2 regions of the Pseudoalteromonas sp. P1-30 genome follow, and region 2 is predicted to be linked to the other one. Evidence: predicted binding sites of a transcription regulator. Region 2 holds the regulator's gene; the other holds the start of a gene.
The links. The regulator NrdR, encoded in region 2, represses ribonucleotide reductase genes. The targets are predictions, from matches to a motif close to AAACACNANATNTNGTGTTT.

Region 1 (10,499 bases), on a different contig from region 2:
AAATAGATCCGCTTTAGTGTGTAACTTTTTATAATTATTTATAAAAAGCCTACTCACTCACTGATGCTAAAACCTTGAAAAAGGTTGGAAAAGTTTTATATGTACACTTAGGATCGTTGATTGTAATAGGCTTTCCGCCTACGGCAACCATTGCAAAACACATCGCTATACGGTGATCGTCATACGTATCTATAGCCACATCATTGAATGCACTCGGTGGTGTAATTTCGATAAAATCTTCACCCTCTACAACCTCGGCACCCACTTTACGAAGTTCAGTTGCCATAGCATATAAACGGTCGGTTTCTTTTACACGCCAGTTATAAATATTGCGAATAGCCGTAGGCCCTTTAGCAAATAAAGCAACCGTAGCAAGTGTCATGGCCGCATCAGGGATAGCGTTAGCGTCAATATCAACACCTTTTAATTCACCTTTGCGAACAACTAAACGCTCGTCATACCATTTTATTTCAGCGCCAACTTGTTCCATCACTTTAGCAAAACCAATATCACCTTGAACTGATTTAGCGCCCACGCCTTTAATTTCAATTTCGCCACCGGCAATGGCCGCTGCCGCAACAAAGTAAGACGCTGATGATGCATCCCCCTCCACCATAATACGCTCTAGTGATTGGTATTGTTGGCCGCCTTTAACTTTAAATGTTGTATAGTCGCTGTGCTCAACAGTCACCCCAAAACGCGCCATTACATCTAACGTTATATCAATGTAAGGCTTAGATACCAAAGTACCCTTAATGGTAATTTGCGTATCACCACTAAATAAAGGGGCAGCCATTAGCAATGCTGTTAAAAATTGGCTAGAAATACTGCCATCAATTTCAACAGTACCGCCTTTAATTTGCCCACCAATTATTTTTAGTGGTGGGTAGTCTTTATGTTTTGTGTAGGTAATATCGCCGCCAAGTGCTTGTAGCGCATCGACTAAGTGCCCTATTGGGCGCTCTTCCATGCGCGGCTCACCTATAAGCTCATACTCCCCAGCTACAGCTGCGAGTACCGCGGTTAAAGGACGATAAGCAGTACCTGCATTGCCTAAAAATAAAGGTTCACTTGGGGTTTTAAATACACCGCCAACCCCTTCTACGGTTGCCACAGTGCGATCAACATTAAGCGTTACGTTAACACCTAGTAGTTTTAATGCACCCAACATATGGCGAATATCATCGCTATCTAACAGGTTTTCTACAACGGTAGTCCCTTGAGCCAGCGCTGCTAATAATAAAATACGGTTTGATAGGCTTTTAGACCCTGGTAAGGTAACACTGCCATTTACACGAGAAATAGGCTCTAAACGAAGTTGTTCCATTAGCTGTGCTCCTGTGCAAATGCCGCCATAAAGTCAACCAAGGCTTGAACACCTGCAAGTGGCATTGCGTTATAAATACTTGCGCGCATACCGCCTACAATTCGGTGCCCTTCTAGGGCAAGTAAGCCGGCTTCTTTAGATTGCGTTACAAACTTTTCGTTTAAGCTTTCATCGTTTAGCCAAAACGGTACATTCATACGCGAACGACAATGCGTCGCTACTTTATTAGTATAAAAAGGCGATTCATCAATAAAGTCATAAAGCAGCTTAGCTTTAGCAATATTTTGTGCTTCCATTGCCTTAACGCCACCGTTTTGCTCTAGCCATTCAAATACTTCGGCCGCTAAATACCATGCAAAAGTAGGCGGTGTATTAAACATGCTGCCTTGTTTTGCTTCAAGTGCGTAATCTAAAATGCCAGGTTTAGCTAAACCTTCACGCTCAAGTAATGTTTTGCGCACAATAACAATAGCTATACCTGATGGACCTATATTTTTTTGTGCACCGGCATAAATTAAATCAAATTTATTTACGTCAATTTCTCGCGACAAAATAGTCGACGACATATCAGCAATAATAGGCGCTGTTGGGTGACTAGGCACATCAAAAATCTCTAATCCGTCTACCGTTTCATTTGGACAGTAGTGAATGTAAGATGCATCTGCAGGTAACTCCCACTGCGCCACTTCTTTTATAGAAAACAGCCCGTTTGCGTCATTTCTAACGTTGATTGAGTGGGTTTGAGTAAATTTATTAGCTTCATCAGTGGCACTTTTAGACCAAACGCCGTTCTCGCAGTAAACCGCCGTTTTACCATTTTGATGTAAATTTAATGGCACAGCGCTAAATTGACCGCGGCCACCACCGTGCATAAATAACACTTCAAATTCATCGCTAATGTTCATTAAACGACGAAGGCTGGCTTCGCATTTTGCTGTAAGCGCTAAAAAATCTTTACTACGATGGCTTATTTCCATCACAGATACGCCTAAGTCTTGCCAGTCTAAAAATTCTTTTTGTGCTTTTTGCATAACAGCTTGTGGAAGCATAGCTGGCCCCGCACAAAAATTATATTTACTCATTACCTTTGCCTCATTCCAGTAATTTAAACTCTTTTGATAAACAAAAAAGGATTATTAATTTTTTTCAACATGATTAAAAAAAGCGGCCTTAGCCGCTTTTTCAATTTCAGTTATTCAGAAGGTGGATTATCATCCGTTGCTTCTTCATTTACTGTATCAACCGTTTCAACGTCTTCAATATCAACTAAGTCACTGTCTGTAACTTCAATCTCTTCGATACGTTGTAAACCAACTACTTGCTCTTCGTCAATAGTTCTGATCAAAATAACACCTTGGGTGTTACGTCCAACCGTCGATACTTCATTAACGCGGGTACGTACTAGCGTACCACGGTTTGAAATAATCATTATTTCGTCGTTGTCGTCAACTTGTACAGCGCCAACTACTGCGCCATTACGCTCACTCACCTTAATAGATACAACACCTTGTGTTGCACGGCTCTTAGATGGGTAATCTTCAAGTTGAGTACGTTTACCGTAACCATTTTCAGTCACAGTTAAAATAGCACCATCAGACTTAGGCACAATTAACGACACTACGCGTTGGTCGTCGGCCATTTTAATACCACGAACACCGGTAGCAGTACGCCCCATAGGGCGAACACCTTTGAAACGAATTTCAGGGTTGCCTTCTTCGTCAAGTACCGGGTTGCCGTTTTCATCAACAACAGCAGACTCTTCCGCTTCTTTAAAGCGTACCACTTTACCTGCATCAGTAAACAACATAATTTCGTTGCTACCGTCGGTAATATCAACCCCAATTAGGCTATCGCCTTCGTTAAGGTTTACCGCAATAATACCGCTTGCACGTTGACGACTGTATGCCGTTAGTGGTGTTTTCTTCACAGTACCAAATGCAGTTGCCATGAAAATGTATTTATCTTCTTCGTACTCGCGTACAGGTAAGATAGCAGTAATGCGCTCATCATCTTCAAGTGGCAGTAAGTTAACAATTGGCTTACCGCGAGCGGCGCGACTAGCCAGTGGTAACTGGTATACTTTAAGCCAGTACAAACGACCCGCAGTAGAGAAACATAAAATGGTATCGTGGGTATTAGCCACTAAAAGACGCTCAATGAAATCTTCATCTTTCATCTTCGTTGCTGACTTACCTTTACCACCACGGCGCTGTGCTTCGTAATCAGACAATGCCTGATACTTAACGTAACCTTCGTGAGATAGGGTCACAACAACATCTTCTTCGTTAATTAAATCTTCAAGGCTAATATCGTGCGCTGCCGCGTTAATTTCTGTACGACGCTCATCACCATATTGCTCTTTAATTTCAACTAACTCATCACGAATAACTTCCATTAAACGCTCAGGGCTAGCTAAAATGTGTAGTAGCTCAGCAATTAAATCTAACAGCGATTGGTACTCTGCTAAGATTTTTTCATGCTCAAGACCGGTTAGTTTGTGTAAACGTAAATCAAGAATTGCTTGTGCTTGCTGCTCAGAAATATAGTACTGACCATCGCGAATACCCAGCTCACTTGCCAGCCAATCTGGGCGTGCTACGTTGTCTTCGCCTGCTTTTTCAAGCATAGCTTGTACGTTACCTAAATCCCATGGGCGAGCTGTTAAGGCTACTTTAGCCTCAGCTGGGGTTGGCGATTTACGAATAAGCTCAATAATTGGGTCAATGTTGGCAAGCGCAATTGCTAAACCTTCAAGGGTATGAGCACGGTCGCGCGCTTTACGTAAATCAAATACGGTACGGCGTGTAACCACTTCACGGCGGTGAATAACAAACTCTTCAAGCATTTCTTTTAAGTTGAAACACTTAGGTTGGTTGTTAATTAATGCAACCATATTCATACCAAACACAGTTTGTAACTGAGTTTGTGAATATAAGTTGTTGAGGATAACTTCACCTACATCACCACGTTTGATCTCAATAACGATACGCATACCGTCTTTATCTGATTCATCACGTAGTGCGCTAATGCCTTCAATTTTTTTATCTTTAACAAGCTCAGCAATTTTTTCAATTAAGCGTGCTTTGTTAACCTGATAAGGAATTTCGTGCACGATAATGGTTTCGCGGCCTGTTTTTTCATCGGTTTCGATGTCGGCGCGTGCACGCATGTACACTTTACCACGGCCGGTTAAATAAGCATCTTCAATGCCTTTTTTACCATTGATAATGGCAGCCGTTGGGAAATCAGGACCCGGAATGTAATCCATTAATTCATGAATCGTTAAATCAGGGTTTTGAATAAGCGCTAAACAACCATTAACCACTTCAGTTAAGTTATGAGGTGGAATGTTTGTTGCCATACCTACCGCAATACCCGATGAACCGTTAACGAGCAAGTTAGGCACTTTGGTTGGTAAAACGTCAGGAATTTGTTCGGTACCGTCGTAGTTAGGAACGAAATCAACCGTTTCTTTTTCAAGATCGGCTAATAACTCATGCGACATTTTTGCCATACGTACTTCTGTATAACGCATTGCCGCTGCTGAATCACCATCAACCGAACCGAAGTTACCTTGGCCATCTACAAGCATATAACGTAGTGAGAATGGCTGTGCCATACGCACGATGGTGTCATAAACTGCACTGTCGCCGTGTGGGTGGTATTTACCGATTACGTCACCGACCACACGGGCCGATTTTTTGTAAGGCTTATTCCAGTCATTACTAAGCTCGTTCATTGCAAACAAAACGCGGCGGTGAACAGGTTTTAAACCATCACGTACGTCTGGTAATGCACGTCCTACAATTACGCTCATTGCGTAATCAAGGTAGGAGTTTTTTAACTCGTCTTCAATATTGACTGGCAGAATTTCATTGGCGAGATCAGTCATTTGATATCACATTCCTTCAGTATCAGCTCTTAGCAACCCAGTATTAGGCGCCAAGAGTATTTGTTATTATTTCTAAGCGACCATGCTATCACAATTAATTTAAATTTACAGGCGCAAAACTTTGCGATTTATCAATTTAGCCCTATATAATGGCCTCAGATTGACGAGGAAGTATTTTATGACCGAACATCAAAATGTAGATAACGCAGAAATAGCAAAATTTGAAGCCATTGCAGAGCGATGGTGGGACCAAGACGGAGAGTTTAAACCTCTTCACGAAATTAACCCATTACGATTAGACTTTGTGGCTAACAAAACCCAAGGCTTATTTGATAAAGAAACACTCGATGTAGGCTGTGGTGGCGGCATTCTTAGCGAAAGCATGGCACGCATGGGGGCACACGTAACCGGTATAGACATGGGCCAAGAGCCACTCACCGTAGCAAAGCTTCATAGCCTAGAAACCGGTGTAAATGTTGACTATATAAAAGTACCTGCAGAAGAATTTGCAACCCAGCACCCTGCTCGCTTTGATGTAATAACCTGTATGGAAATGCTAGAGCATGTACCTGACCCTGCTTCTATTATTCATGCAGTCGCAGAGCTTGCCAAGCCAGGGGCTGATGTGTTTTTCTCAACCCTAAATAAAACACCTAAAGCTTATTTGTTTGCTATTGTAGGTGCTGAAAAGCTGTTAAAAATGGTGCCTGAGGGCACACACGATCACAACAAATTTATCAAACCTGCACAACTGATTGCATGGGCTGAACAAGCCGGTTTAAAAGTACGTGCCAGTGCTGGCCTGGGCTACAACCCTCTTTCTAAGCAGTATTCATTAAATACAGATGTGAGTGTTAATTACATTCTTCATTTTGAGAAGTTAGCATAATGGCTAGATCTCATATCCCCTTAACTCCTTTTGAGTACGACGCTTTCTTATTTGATTTAGATGGCACCTTGCTTGATACAGCAGACGATTTAGGTGCTGCTTTAAATGCTGTACTTAAAAGTGAAGGTGTTGCGCAAGTTACGCCTGAAGCGTATAGAAAAGTAGCATCTAATGGCGCCGGCGCACTACTTGAACTTGGCTTTAAAGCGCAATGGGCATCGCAACCACAAACTGAACGTATAAAACAATTAGTCAGCCACTACAGCCAAAACCTAGCGACACACACCCGCTGCTTTGAAGGCATAGAATCATTACTCATAGCCCTTGATAACCAAGGTATAAAATGGGGAATAATGACTAATAAGCCAGGGTTTTTAACCGATCCATTAGTGGCTGCTATACCCGCTTTAAAAAATGCACACGTTGTGATCAGTGGCGATACCCTCACCGAGGCTAAACCATCGCCTTTACCCTTACTACACTGTACAAAACTGATGAACGTAGATCCTAAGCGTTGTTTATACATAGGTGATGCTCAACGTGATATAGAAGCAGGTAAAGCCGCAGGTATGCACACAGCAACAGCGCTTTGGGGCTATATACCAAGTATTGATGAGGCCAAGGGCTGGGAAGCCGATTTTAACTGGCACACCCCTATTGATGCTTTTAACCATATATAGTGCCATGTAAAGTTTTTATGCAAAGCTTGATGATAAAAAAAGCAGTCGAAATTTATTTTAAAAATGCATAAATTCAGCAGAACATTAGTTTACTTTTTAAACAGCTAAACCAAGTAATTGTTTACGGGTAAGTATCTACTAACACAATTATTTTATCCTAGACTTATCCACAAATAGGGGCAATTATGTCCCTTGCAAATCAGCACAGGCAGGATTAAAGTTTTATTAACACTTTGATGGAGTTGATATTTCAACTAAGTGGAGGGGCTGATATCACATTCAAAACTGGAATATGATATCAGCAAAGACACTTGCTAAAATTTTAGAAAGGCGCCTAATTGTGGAAATTTGAGCGTAACTTATTCTTATATTATCGGCAAGTGACTAACTTCAGATTTAGGAAAATTAAAATTGAAATTCAGTTTGTCTATAGAAATTTCAGAGAGTGCGATAATTACTATTTTTAAAATTCTTACATTCAGCAGCATGCTGTTTGCTTAAATTTAAATGGGCTATTTTTTAGCCCATTTCTATTTCTTAGCTTTGATTATGCTTTTTTTATTGAAATTGTTAGATCACTCAGTCAAAACAATTCTCTTAGGTAGCCCACTAAAACCATATATAGTGCCATGTAAATTTTTAAACACTATATATTGTGAGTTTTTATGCAAAGCTTGATGATAAAAAAAGCAGTCGAAATTTATTTTCAAAATGCATAAATTTAGCAGATCATTAGTTGATTTTTAGCTATTTCAACTTAAATGATTGTTCGAAGGTGAGTGACTACTAACACAAATACGTTATCCCAAAGTTATCCACAAATAGGGGCAATTATGTCCCTTGCAAATCAGCTCAGACCACACTATCTTGTGATCTCTAAATTGAACAACACCAGATATTGTGGCCAAATGTTATTCAATTAAATTCGCCAATACGGTGAAACTTATAATAAATGAATACGTACCTTGCTTTAGCGAGGTATAAAGCATTGGTCAAAATACACAATTCCCAAGGAATACAGGCAAAGCTATGAACCAACAGTTATCTGTAAGCAAGCGTGACGGGCGTAAAGAGCCTCTAGATCTTGATAAGATCCATCGCGTTATTGAATGGGCCGCCGAAGGTTTAAACAACGTATCGGTTTCACAGGTTGAATTAAAGTCACACATTCAATTTTACGACGGTATTCGTACAAAAGACATTCACGAAACCATCATTAAAGCAGCAGCCGATCAAATTTCAAAAGAGTCACCTGACTACCAGTACTTAGCTGCCCGCTTAGCTGTATTCCACTTACGCAAAAAAGCGTATGGCCAGTTTGAGCCTCCACGTTTATTTGACCATGTTACAAAAATGGTTGAAGACAAACGCTACGACGCTCATTTACTCGTTGATTACACAGAGCAAGAGCTTGATGAGCTAGATGCTTATCTTGATCATTCGCGCGATCTTAACTTTAGCTACGCAGCAGTAAAGCAGCTTGAAGGTAAATACCTAGTACAAAACCGCGTAACGGGTGAGATTTACGAAAGCGCCCAGTTTTTATATATCTTAGTGGCTGCGAGTTTATTCTCTGACTACCCGCGCGAAACGCGTACTGACTACATCAAACGTTTTTACGATGCAGTATCAACGTTTAAAATCTCTTTACCTACGCCAATTATGTCGGGTGTGCGTACCCCTACGCGTCAGTTTAGCTCGTGTGTACTTATTGAATGTGGCGACAGCCTTGATTCAATTAACGCCACATCATCTGCCATTGTTAAGTACGTTTCACAACGTGCAGGTATTGGTATTAACGCCGGCCGTATTCGTGCATTAGGTAGCCATATCCGTAATGGCGAGGCGTACCACACAGGTTGTATTCCTTTTTATAAGCACTTTCAAACAGCGGTTAAAAGCTGCTCGCAAGGTGGCGTACGTGGCGGTGCTGCAACGTTATTCTACCCGCTTTGGCATTTAGAAGTAGAAAACCTACTGGTACTTAAAAATAACCGTGGTGTTGATGATAACCGTGTTCGTCATTTAGATTACGGCGTACAGTTTAATAAACTAATGTACTCTCGTTTAATTAAAGACGACTACATTACGTTATTTAGCCCATCAGATGTGCCTGGCCTTTACGATGCATTCTTTGAAGACCAAGACGAGTTTGACGCGTTATACGTAAAATACGAGCAAGACGAGTCAATTCGTAAAAAGCGTATTAAAGCGATTGAGCTTTTCTCAATGTTCGCACAAGAGCGTGCCAGCACAGGTCGTATTTATTTACAAAACGTGGATCACTGTAATACGCACAGCCCGTTTATTTCTAAAGTGGCGCCAATTCGCCAATCTAACTTATGTTTAGAAATTGCATTGCCAACTAAGCCGTTAAATAACGTAAACGATGAAGAAGGCGAAATTGCACTTTGTACGCTATCTGCATTTAACCTAGGCGCTATTGAGTCACTTGATGAACTTGAAGAGCTTGCAGAGCTTGCAGTACGTGCACTTGATAACCTACTTGATTTCCAAGACTACCCAGTACCGGCTGCACGTAATGCCACTATGGGCCGTCGTACGTTAGGAATAGGCGTAATTAACTACGCTTACTACCTTGCTAAAAATGGTAAGCGTTACTCAGATGGTAGTGCTAATGCACTGACTCACAAAACGTTTGAAGCAATTCAATACTACTTAATGAAGGCATCAAACGAGCTGGCTAAAGAGCGTGGCGCGTGTCCTAAGTTTAACGAAACAACGTACTCTCAAGGTATTATGCCAACTGATACGTACAAACGTGACCTAGATAAAATTTGTGATGAGCCACTACACTTAGATTGGGATTCGTTACGTGCCAGCATTAAAGAGCACGGCATGCGTAACTCAACACTTAGCGCATTAATGCCTTCAGAAACATCGTCGCAAATCTCTAACGCAACTAACGGTATTGAGCCACCACGTGGTCACATTAGCGTTAAAGCAAGTAAAGACGGCATTTTAAAACAAGTAGTTCCTGAGTACGAACGCTTAAAAGATAACTACGAGCTACTGTGGGATATTCCATCAAACGATGGTTACTTACAGTTAGTGGGCATAATGCAAAAGTTTATTGACCAAACTATTTCGGCCAATACTAATTATGATCCAAACAAATACGAAGGCGGTAAAGTACCTATGAAAGTCTTATTAAAAGACTTACTAGGTGCATACAAGCTTGGTGTTAAAACACTTTACTACCATAACACCCGCGATGGCGCATCAGATGCACAAGACGACACTCCAGAAGTGGAAGATGATGATTGTGCAGGCGGCGCGTGTAAAATTTAATAGTTAAACTTAAAGCGGGCTCTTTGCCCGCTTTGTCCTGATAGTTTTAGTGATAGTTTTTTGAGTGATAGACATGTCTTATACTACTTTTAGTCGTAACCACAATGATCAAATGCAAGAGCCGATGTTTTTTGGCCAAACCGTTAACGTTTCGCGTTACGATCAACAAAAATACCCTATTTTTGAAAAATTGATTGAAAAGCAACTTTCGTTTTTTTGGCGTCCAGAAGAAGTAGACGTAAGTAAAGACCGTTTAGACTTTCAAGCATTACCAGAGCACGAAAAGCACATATTTTTAAGTAACTTAAAATATCAAACGCTGCTTGATAGTGTACAAGGCCGCTCGCCAAACGTTGCCCTACTCCCTATTGTGTCTATTCCTGAGCTAGAAACATGGAT
Region 2 (10,499 bases):
CTTTGCTGCGCTTGATAAGTTTGCTCAAACCAATTTAAGCCAAGTTGAGCTGATTGAATTAATGGCTGATTTTGAAGCGATAGTCAGTGGCGGGCGTCATTATGACAACATCACCCCGTGTTATTTAGGGGGCTTACAGCTTACAGGCGATTTAATTCCAGATAAGTCAATTGCTCTACCAGTTGATGAAAACTGGTACTACGTAGCGGCGTTTCCTGGGTTTTCGCTTAATACCGCAAAGGCACGATCGGTATTACCTAAAGAGCTAAGCATGCATGCAGGGGTTGAGTTTGCACAGCGTTTATCGGCATTTAGCAGTTTGTTATTAACGCAGCGTTTTGATGATGCACTGAGCATTATGCAAGACGATATAGCAGAGCCTTACCGAGCGCCGTTAATAATAGGGTTTAGCGAAGCGAAAGCAAATTTGCCAGCGCTTGGTGCAGAAATTGTCAGTATTTCAGGTGCGGGCCCTACTTTATTTACAGTGTGTAAAACATTAGAAGCTGCTGAAAAATGTGCGCAGTGGTTAGCGCAAAACTATATAAATGAGCAGGGCTTTTGCCACATTTGTAAATTAGATAACGACGGCACGCGTCAATTAACAGTTTTATAGGATAGGCATTTATGCAATTACATAATTTAAAAGAAAACTCTCAAAAAGTGTCGTTTGTTGAAGCGGTAAAAACAGGGCTTGGGCGCAATCAGGGGGTATTTTTCCCTGAAAGCTTAGCGCCACTCGCCGATGTAGATGCGTTATTAGATATGGACTTTGTTACCCGCAGTAGCAAAATTTTATCGCACCTTATTGGTGATGAATTACCCGCTGATACCGTTGCTAAAATGGTTAAAAATGCGTTTAACTTCCCCGTAAAATTGGTAGAGGTTGAAGACAATAACTATTGTTTAGAGCTTTTTCATGGCCCTACGCTTGCGTTTAAAGACTTTGGCGGGCGCTTTATGGCTGAGTGTTTAGCACAGTTTAATCAAGGCGAAAAAGTCACGATTTTAACGGCAACCTCTGGCGATACTGGCGCTGCTGTTGCACATGCGTTTTACAACAAGCCAAACATAGATGTGGTTATTCTATACCCTAAAGGCAAAATTTCGCTTGCTCAGCAAAAGCTATTTACTACGCTTGGTAACAACATTCATTGTTACGCGGTTGATGGCAGTTTTGATGATTGCCAAGAGCTGGTTAAAAAGTCGTTTTTAGATGACGAAGTTAAATCTACACTTGGCCTTAATTCAGCTAACTCAATCAACATTAGCCGCCTAGTGGCCCAAGTATGTTATTACTTTGAAGCCATTGCTCAGCTACCAAAAGAAAAGCGTGCTACAGCGCATATTTCGGTCCCTAGTGGTAACTTTGGTAACGTATGTGCCGCCATGATTGGTGCTGTAATCGGTTTGCCGGTGGGTAAACTAAGCGCGACTACAAATCAAAACGACACCGTGCCACGTTACATGCTTGATAAAAATTGGGCGCCAAATGCCACACTTGAGTCGCTTTCAAATGCGATGGATGTAAGCAAGCCAAATAACTGGCCACGTGTGCAAACAATGTTAGATAATAACTGGTTTAGCTACGATAATTTTTACTCAACCAGCGTGAGCGAAGAAAATACGCAAGCAGTGATGAAAAATATTCAACAAACTGGTTATGTTGCAGAGCCGCATACCGCCATTGCATACCAAGGTCTTGTAGAGAATAAAGCACCCGGCGCAGCAGGTATCTTTTTAGCAACTGCTCACCCTGCTAAGTTTAAAGATAGCGTAGAAGAGATCCTAAATATTGAACTTGATATGCCAAAACCACTTAGCGACGCACTTGCTAAACCTTGTTTAGCAAACGACATCAACCCTGATTATGAAGCGTTACGCACTGAAATACTCGCTAAGTTAGGCTAACTAACTTAGCGTTAAAAAAGCGGCTTTGGCCGCTTTTTTTGTATTTTGAACGCGCTAAATAAAGTATTTATCATTAACTAATTAAATGTAAAAAATAAAAGCCATTTAAATTATTAATGCATTTATAAAAAAATATCATCTTAAAAACGCTGTGAAATAGATTCAATCCCTGTTTAAATATCCTCAACTTAAGAGCGTAGGCAAAGAGTCGTTTAAAGCGTACAATAAAGCCTCTAAAAAACACCATACACGTTGCCCTAGGAGACCCCAATGTTAGAACGTAGCATGAATATTTCGGATTTTGATCCAGAGTTATTTGACGCGATAAACAAAGAAACTGCTCGCCAAGAAGAGCACATTGAATTAATCGCATCAGAAAACTACTGTAGCCCACGCGTACTAGAAGCACAGGGTTCACAGCTTACAAACAAATACGCAGAAGGTTACCCGGGCAAACGTTACTATGGCGGTTGTGAGCACGTAGACGTTGTTGAACAACTTGCAATTGATCGTGCTAACGAGCTATTTGGTTCTGACTATGCAAACGTTCAGCCACATGCGGGTTCTCAAGCAAATGCAGCTGTTTTCTTAGCATTATTAGAAGCGGGCGACACTGTACTTGGTATGAGCTTAGCTCATGGTGGTCACTTAACGCACGGTTCACACGTAAGCTTCTCAGGTAAGTTATACAATGCAATCCAGTACGGGCTAGACGAAGCAACTGGCGAAATTGACTACGCACAGGTAGAAGCGCTAGCACTTGAGCACAAACCAAAAATGATTATTGGTGGTTTTTCTGCGTACTCAGGTATTGTTGATTGGGCTAAATTCCGTGAGATTGCTGATAAAGTAGGTGCTTACTTATTTGTTGATATGGCTCACGTTGCCGGTTTAATTGCGGCGGGTGTTTACCCAAGCCCAGTACCTCACGCGCATGTTGTAACAACAACAACACACAAAACTTTAGCAGGCCCTCGTGGTGGTTTAATTATTTCTGCTTGTGGCGACGAAGCAATTTACAAAAAGCTTAACAGCGCTGTGTTCCCAGGTGGCCAGGGTGGTCCTTTATGTCACATTATTGCTGCAAAAGCAGTGGCATTTAAAGAAGCTCTACAACCAGAATTTAAAACATACCAAGCACAAGTAGTTAAAAATGCTCAAGCTATGGTTGCTGTTATGCAAGAGCGCGGTTACAAAATCGTATCTGATAAAACAGAAAACCACTTATTCTTACTTGATTTAATCGATAAAGATATCACAGGTAAAGATGCAGACGCAGCGCTTGGTAATGCAAATATTACTGTGAACAAAAACTCTGTACCAAACGATCCTCGCTCACCGTTTGTTACTTCTGGTTTACGTATTGGTTCACCTGCAATTACGCGTCGTGGCTTTAAAGAAGCTGAATCGAAAGAACTTGCTGGCTGGATTTGTGACGTATTAGACAACATCAACGATGAGTCAGTACAAGCGCAAGTTAAAGAAAAAGTTAAAGCAATTTGTGCAAAACTACCTGTATACGCTTAATTGCATAAGCAGCAGTAATTTAGATCACAACAAGGGGCCTGTTTACCTTTCGAGGTTTAATTTGCAGTAGTATGTTTGGTTTTTAGGCAAGGCAGAGTCTATGTAGTGTGGTTACTCCACACAAATAGGCGATAACGCAGCATAAATGCCAAACATGCACTGCCCTCGGGTTCTGCTCGGTTTTTACTTAGCCCACTAGGTTACAAACCTCGCGCCGCGATCAAATCACCCCTAGATAGAACAAATTTAATCCTGAAAGGCCAACAGGCCCTATTTTTTTGCTAAGATAAAAGGCCGCTAAATAGCGGCCTTTTTTGTTTTAAAACGGAAGTACCGAGTTATGCATTGCCCATTTTGTACCGCAAAAGATACTAAAGTTATTGATTCTCGCCTAGTCGGCGGAGGCCACCAAGTTCGCCGTCGTCGTGAATGTAACGAGTGTCACGAGCGATTTACTACCTTTGAAGGCGCCGAGTTAGTTATGCCACGTGTAATTAAACAAGATGGCAGCCGAGAACCCTTTAATGAAGATAAACTACTCAATGGCCTTAATCGCGCCCTAGAAAAACGCCCTGTTAGTACAGAGCAAGTGGATGAAGTGGTTAATATTATTAAATCGCAGTTGCGTGCTACCGGCGAGAGAGAGATATCAAGTCACCTTGTGGGTGAGTGCATAATGGAGGCGCTTAAAAAACTGGATAAAGTAGCCTATGTGCGGTTTGCCTCTGTGTATCGCTCGTTTGAAGATATACGCGAATTTGGTGAAGAAATTGCCCGTTTAGGGGAGTAATAATGCAAAACCAAATAACCTTTACTGCGCAAGATGAAATGTACATGGCACGTGCCATCGAGCTTGCAAAAAAAGGGCGATTTACAACCACCCCCAATCCTAATGTAGGGTGTGTTTTAGTTAAAGATAACCACATAATTGGTGAAGGGTTTCATCAATTAGCTGGGCAGGGGCATGCTGAGGTTAATGCCCTTGCTGTAGCAGGTGAAAACGCAAAAGGTGCGACTGCGTATGTTACGCTTGAACCGTGTAGCCATTACGGACGCACTCCGCCGTGTGCAGAGGGCTTAAAAGCGGCAGGTGTAGTAAAAGTTATTGCAGCTATGGTCGACACCAACCCTCAAGTAGCAGGTAAAGGGCTTAAAATACTCAGCGATGCCGGTATTGAGGTGGCATTTGGGCTTTTAGAGCAGCAAGCGCGCGCACTTAATTTAGGTTTTTTTAAGCGTATGGAGCACGGGCTTCCGTATGTTACGTGTAAAATGGCGGCCAGCATTGATGGTAAAACCGCGCTTAAAAATGGCCAAAGTAAGTGGATCACCGGCAGCGCTGCGCGACAAGATGTACAATTACACCGAGCACAAAGCTGCGCTATTTTAACGGGCGCTGATACGGTTATTACCGATGATGCTAAGCTCAATGTGAGGTTAAGCGAGTTGCCACAGGCTTTGCCTACTGAATTACCCCTACGCCAACCGGTGCGTGTTATAATTGACTCACAAAATAGGCTTACACCAGAGCTGGCAGTATTTAATATTGAAAGTGAAATAATAATTTTTACTACCAAGGTTGATAAATCAACGCAGTGGCCGCATTTTGTAAGGCATATAGAAGTGCCACAGCAAAATAACAAAGTTAATTTAACGTCTGTTTTAGCGCACCTTGCTAAGCTGCAATTTAATCATGTTTATTTAGAAGCGGGTGCTACACTTGCCGGTAAAATGACAGAGCTTAATTTAATAGACGAATATATATTTTATCTAGCGCCTAAACTAATGGGGTGCGATGCAAAAAGCTTAGTTAATTTTGCACCGCTAACAGATATGCAAAACACCGTTAATTTGACGTTTAAAGAGTGTGTGAAAATAGGCGATGATTTACGTATAACCGCTACAAAACACATTCCAATCACTTAATTAAAAGAGTAGGGCTATGTTTACTGGAATAATTGAAGCCACAGGCAAAATTGCGCTATTACAAAAAAAACAAGGCGATTTAGCCATTCGCATTCAAAGCGCTAATCTTGATATGAGCGATGTAAAGCTTGGCGATAGCATTGCCACTAATGGCGTATGTTTAACGGTAGTTGATAAGCACATTGATGGCTTTAGTGCCGACTTATCAAACGAAACTATCAGCTTAACTGGGTTTGCAAATTATAATATTGGCCAAACAGTTAACCTTGAAAAAGCCATGCAGCCGGTTTCACGTTTAGGCGGGCATTTAGTGTCAGGTCATGTTGATGGCATTGCAACCATTACAGCCATTACTAGTAATGCGCGCGCCACAGAATATTGGCTAAGCACCGATGAAAACTTAATGAAGTACATTCCTTACAAAGGGTCTGTATGTATAGATGGTATAAGCCTGACAGTAAACGCTGTACAAGGTAATACATTTAAATTAACCATAGTGCCGCACACAAGCGAGCAAACCACCATTGCTGATTTTAAAGTGGGCACACGCGTTAATTTAGAAGTCGACCAAATTGCACGTTATTTAGAGCGCCTTATTAAAGGGGCTGAGCAGCCGACAGGCTCAGATATTTCAATGAGCTTACTAGCTAAAGCTGGTTTTGTTAAATAACGACACTGATAACTTACACGAGCAAATTTATGAATTTACACAGCGCACAAGAAATCATCGACGACATTAAAGCCGGTAAAATGGTTATTTTAATGGATGACGAAGACAGAGAAAACGAAGGTGATTTAATTATTGCAGCAGAGCACATTAGCGCCGAAGCAATTAACTTTATGGCCACTCATGGCCGTGGCTTAATTTGTTTAACTATGACGCAAGAGCGTTGTGAGCAGCTTGATTTACCGTTAATGGTTAAAAACAATGGCGCAGCGTTTTCTACTAACTTTACTATGTCGATTGAAGCTGCCAAAGGCGTAACAACGGGTATATCAGCAGCCGATAGAGCGCGTACAGTTCAAGCGGCAATTGCAAAGGGTGCTGTACCAAGCGATATAGTACAACCTGGGCATATTTTTCCTATTATGGCACAACCAGGTGGCGTGTTAACGCGCGCAGGCCACACCGAAGCTGGGTGTGATTTAGCACGTTTAGCCGGCCTTGAAGCCTCATCAGTTATTGTAGAAATCCTCAATGCCGATGGCACTATGGCGCGCCGCCCCGATTTAGAAATATTTGCTAAAGAGCATGGTATTAAAATTGGCACAATTGCAGATTTAATTGAATACCGAAACCTTAACGAAACCACCATAGAGCAAGTGGCTAAGTGTAAATTACCTACTGAGCACGGTGAGTTTGATTTAGTAACCTACAAAGATACGATTGACGGCCAACTGCACTACGTATTGTTAAAAGGCGAAATTAAAGAGCAAGAGCCAACGCTTGTGCGCGTGCACTTACAAAGCACCTTTAACGACATTTTACTTTCAGACAGAAGTGCGGACCGTAGCTGGGGGCTTTCTGATGCAATGGCTTACATTGCAAAAAATAACGGTGCACTGGTTATTTTAGGCAAACAAGAAAGCACCGAAGAGCTAGAAGCCACAGTAAAAGCGTTTGCTGCTGCCGATGCTGGCGAAAATGTTACGCCGCGTAAATTTAAAGGTACATCGCGTACCGTTGGTGTGGGCTCGCAAATACTAGCTGATTTAGGTATTAAGCAAATGCGCTTAATGAGTCGCCCTAAAAAGTACCATGCACTTTCGGGCTTTCATTTAGAAGTGGTTGATTACGTTGAGCCACAATAAGGGCTCAGCTTTTAACTAGTCTATTTTTTTATTTTTATGGTATGATGCGCAGCAATTTTTGCGCAATCGCAACCGCTTGAACATATTTTTAGGGTTATCAAATGAAAATTATTGAAGGTAATAAGTACGCTCCAGGCAAAAAATTCGCTATTGTTATTTCTCGTTTTAACGATTTTATTGGTAGCAGCCTACTAGAAGGTGCTGTTGATGAGCTAAAGCGTACTGGTGGCGTAGCCGATGATGACATTACCGTTGTGTATGTACCCGGTGCAGTAGAGTTACCTTTAGCGGCAAAACGCATTGCGGCAAAAAAAGAGTATGATGCAATCATCGCATTAGGCGTAGTGATCAGAGGTGGTACACCACACTTTGACCTCGTTGCTGGCGAATCTAACAAAGGCCTTGCAAATGTATCGCTTGAGTATGATATCCCGGTTGCATTTGGCGTATTAACCACAGAAAGCATTGAACAAGCAATTGAACGCGCTGGTACCAAAATGGGTAACAAAGGCGGCGAAGCGGCATTAGGCGCGCTTGAAATGGTTAATGTGTTAGATAAAATTTAAGTTTAAGGAATTTTTGTGAAACCAGCAGCAAGACGTAAAGCACGTATCTTAGCACTTCAAGCCGTTTATTCTTGGCAATTAAGTGGCAATTTAATTGCCGATATCGAACAACAAATGTTGATCGAAAACGACGTGACTAAAATTGATGTTGAATACTTTAAAGATTTAGCGCGTGGCGTTGCCGTTAATTATAAGCAACTAGATGAAGCTGTATCTCCGCATTTAACACGTCCATTTGATGATTTAGATATGGTAGAGCGTGCAATTTTACGTTTAAGCGCGTATGAGCTTAAATTCCGTGAAGATGTGCCATACAAAGTAGCAATCAATGAAGGCATTGAGCTTGCTAAAATATTTGGCGCTGAAGACAGCCATAAATTTGTAAACGGTGTACTTGATAAAGCTGTTAAGCATTTACGCAAGTAATACTAACCTTGCTAAAGCGCTCTGCTAAAGAGCTTAGCTTTAACAGTTAGTACACGTTAAAAAGGAGAGCCGGCATAGGTCGGCTTTTTTGTGTATGAAGGAATTTGAATTAATAAACCGCTACTTTAAAGGTCGTGGTATAACTCGTCGTGATGTAAGCCTAGGAATAGGGGACGACTGTGCATTAGTTACCGTTCCGCAAAACTGCCAACTTGCAGTAACAACTGATACGCTTGTATCGGGTGTTCATTTTTTTGATGACATTTCTCCCCGAGCATTAGGACACCGAGCACTGGCCGTAAATCTAAGTGATTTAGCAGCCATGGGGGCTGAGCCTACTTGGGTGTCGGTGGCATTAACCCTACCAAATATTAACCAGCAGTGGATTGAAGAATTTACTGAGGGAATGCACGAAATTGCTGAGTACTTTAATGTACAAATAATTGGTGGCGATACTACGCAGGGCCCTTTAACAGTTACTATATGCGCTAAAGGCACTGTGCCAGAGGGCAAAGCTTTACGCCGTGCAGGTGCTAAAGTGGGCGACTGGGTGTGTGTAACCGGCACGCTAGGTGATGCAGGCTTGGCTATTGAATCTCGCAAGCGTGGCCTAAGTATTGAGCCTGAGCACTTAAAGTACATAAATAGCCGCTTTGATTACCCCACTCCACGGGTGGCTGCAGGGCAAGTATTACGTGGCCTTGCTTCATCAGCTATTGATGTGTCTGATGGCCTTATGGCGGATTTAAGCCACATACTTGATATGTCACAAGTTAGCGCCAGTATAAATATTGAAAACATCCCAACCTCAGACGCTATGCGTTCAAGCCTGAGCTTTGAGGCGCAATTGCCGTATATTTTAGGCTATGGCGATGACTACGAATTACTTTTTACTGTCTCTGAAGATAATAAAAGCATGTTGGAGCTTAAATTACGTCAATACGGCGTAGAAGCAACGTGCATAGGGCAAATAAAAAGTGGCGAAGGGCACATTGAGCTTTTACACCACGGTGAAAAATTTAATTTTGAGCAACAGGGCTTTGAGCACTTTGCCAAGGAGCAGGTTTGACTAGCAAAAAACAGTTTAATTTAAAGCGCCCGCACCAGTTATTTGGCCTAGGGTTTGGCACTGGCCTTGCGCCTGTTGCGCCAGGCACCTTTGGTACATTTGCTGCTTTACCATTTATTTTTATGACCATGTATTTTCCGCTTTGGCTACAAATCGTGTTTGCCGTGGTTATTAGTGTTTTTGGTATTTGGGCGTGTGGCAAAACCGCCGATGATTTAGGTGTGCACGACCATCCAGCCATAGTGTGGGATGAAGTTGCGGGTTATTACATTACGATGATTGGTGCAGCGCTTAGTTGGCAAACCTTACTTGTAGGCTTTTTATTATTTAGATTTTTTGATATTGCCAAACCTGGCCCGATCAAAACGCTCGATAAGCGAATGGATGGTGGCGTGGGTATAATGGCAGATGATGTACTTGCCGGTATTTTTTCGCTTATTTGTTTGCAAGCGTTAATAAAAGCAGGTTTACTACCCTTTTAATTTTTGTGTTTTATTTGTTTAACTAGGTGGCAGCGAAATGATGCGATTTTTACTGGTATGTGTACTTATGTTGTGTGCCATGCCAAGTTGGGCTTCTATTACTGATTACGTTGTTAAGCAATGGAATATCAAAGATGGCTTGCCCTCGCAATCGCTAAAAAGTGTTGTGCAAGATCAGCAAGGCTATATGTGGGTCGGAACGCAATTTGGCCTTAGCCGCTTTGACGGCACAACTTTTACTAATTACAACACACAAAATAGTCCTTTTTTGCCAAGCAATGGTATTAATAAACTGCTCATAGATAGTAATGGCTATCTGTGGGTGGGCACTAAAAGTGGCTTGGTGGTCATAAACCCACAAACGCTTGCCGCACAAGAATTTAATATTAAAGGCCCAGTTAGAGACATATTAGAAGATGCCAAGGGCAGCATTTGGATTGCAGCTAATGGGCTTTATTATGTAGACCGCAACCAAGTTGATTTACGTGATAAAGCGAACGAACTCGTTCCTATTGTAAATGCCACTGTGATCACCCAAATAGTGGGGTCGGTTAGTCAAATGGCGCTTTCTCCAGAGGGGATTTGGCTTGTCAACGATCGTCATTTACTACGCTTAACTAAAAGCGCCTCAGATTTTTCAAAACTCAGGTTGGAGTTAACAGCTAAGGTGTCGTTGCCTGAGCGGTTAGCACAAACCATTGTTCATGATCTGTCTTTTTTAAATGGTAATTTATATTTAGCCTCTGAACTGGGTGCCTACTTTTTAGATTTAGACGATGA

Region 1: nrdA (class 1a ribonucleoside-diphosphate reductase subunit alpha) is a predicted target of NrdR. The motif match lies at 7,675-7,694, and genes of this name have one in related genera.

Annotation. Positions count from the first base shown of each region.
Region 1 covers NZ_LKBC01000002.1:685,130-695,628, reverse strand. The annotation lists gene aroA (3-phosphoshikimate 1-carboxyvinyltransferase) at 50-1,327, opposite strand; gene serC (3-phosphoserine/phosphohydroxythreonine transaminase) at 1,327-2,409, opposite strand; gene gyrA (DNA topoisomerase (ATP-hydrolyzing) subunit A) at 2,520-5,219, opposite strand; gene ubiG (bifunctional 2-polyprenyl-6-hydroxyphenol methylase/3-demethylubiquinol 3-O-methyltransferase UbiG) at 5,398-6,108, shown strand; gene AN395_RS06535 (HAD family hydrolase) at 6,108-6,788, shown strand; gene nrdA (class 1a ribonucleoside-diphosphate reductase subunit alpha) at 7,818-10,100, shown strand; gene nrdB (class Ia ribonucleoside-diphosphate reductase subunit beta) at 10,174-10,499, shown strand, end outside.
Region 2 covers NZ_LKBC01000012.1:15,232-25,730, reverse strand. The annotation lists gene thrB (homoserine kinase) at 1-616, shown strand, start outside; gene thrC (threonine synthase) at 628-1,911, shown strand; gene glyA (serine hydroxymethyltransferase) at 2,182-3,438, shown strand; gene nrdR (transcriptional regulator NrdR) at 3,779-4,228, shown strand; gene ribD (bifunctional diaminohydroxyphosphoribosylaminopyrimidine deaminase/5-amino-6-(5-phosphoribosylamino)uracil reductase RibD) at 4,231-5,364, shown strand; gene AN395_RS15270 (riboflavin synthase) at 5,381-6,034, shown strand; gene ribBA (bifunctional 3,4-dihydroxy-2-butanone-4-phosphate synthase/GTP cyclohydrolase II) at 6,064-7,176, shown strand; gene ribE (6,7-dimethyl-8-ribityllumazine synthase) at 7,278-7,742, shown strand; gene nusB (transcription antitermination factor NusB) at 7,758-8,168, shown strand; gene thiL (thiamine-phosphate kinase) at 8,263-9,237, shown strand; gene AN395_RS15245 (phosphatidylglycerophosphatase A) at 9,234-9,719, shown strand; gene AN395_RS15240 (ligand-binding sensor domain-containing diguanylate cyclase) at 9,757-10,499, shown strand, end outside.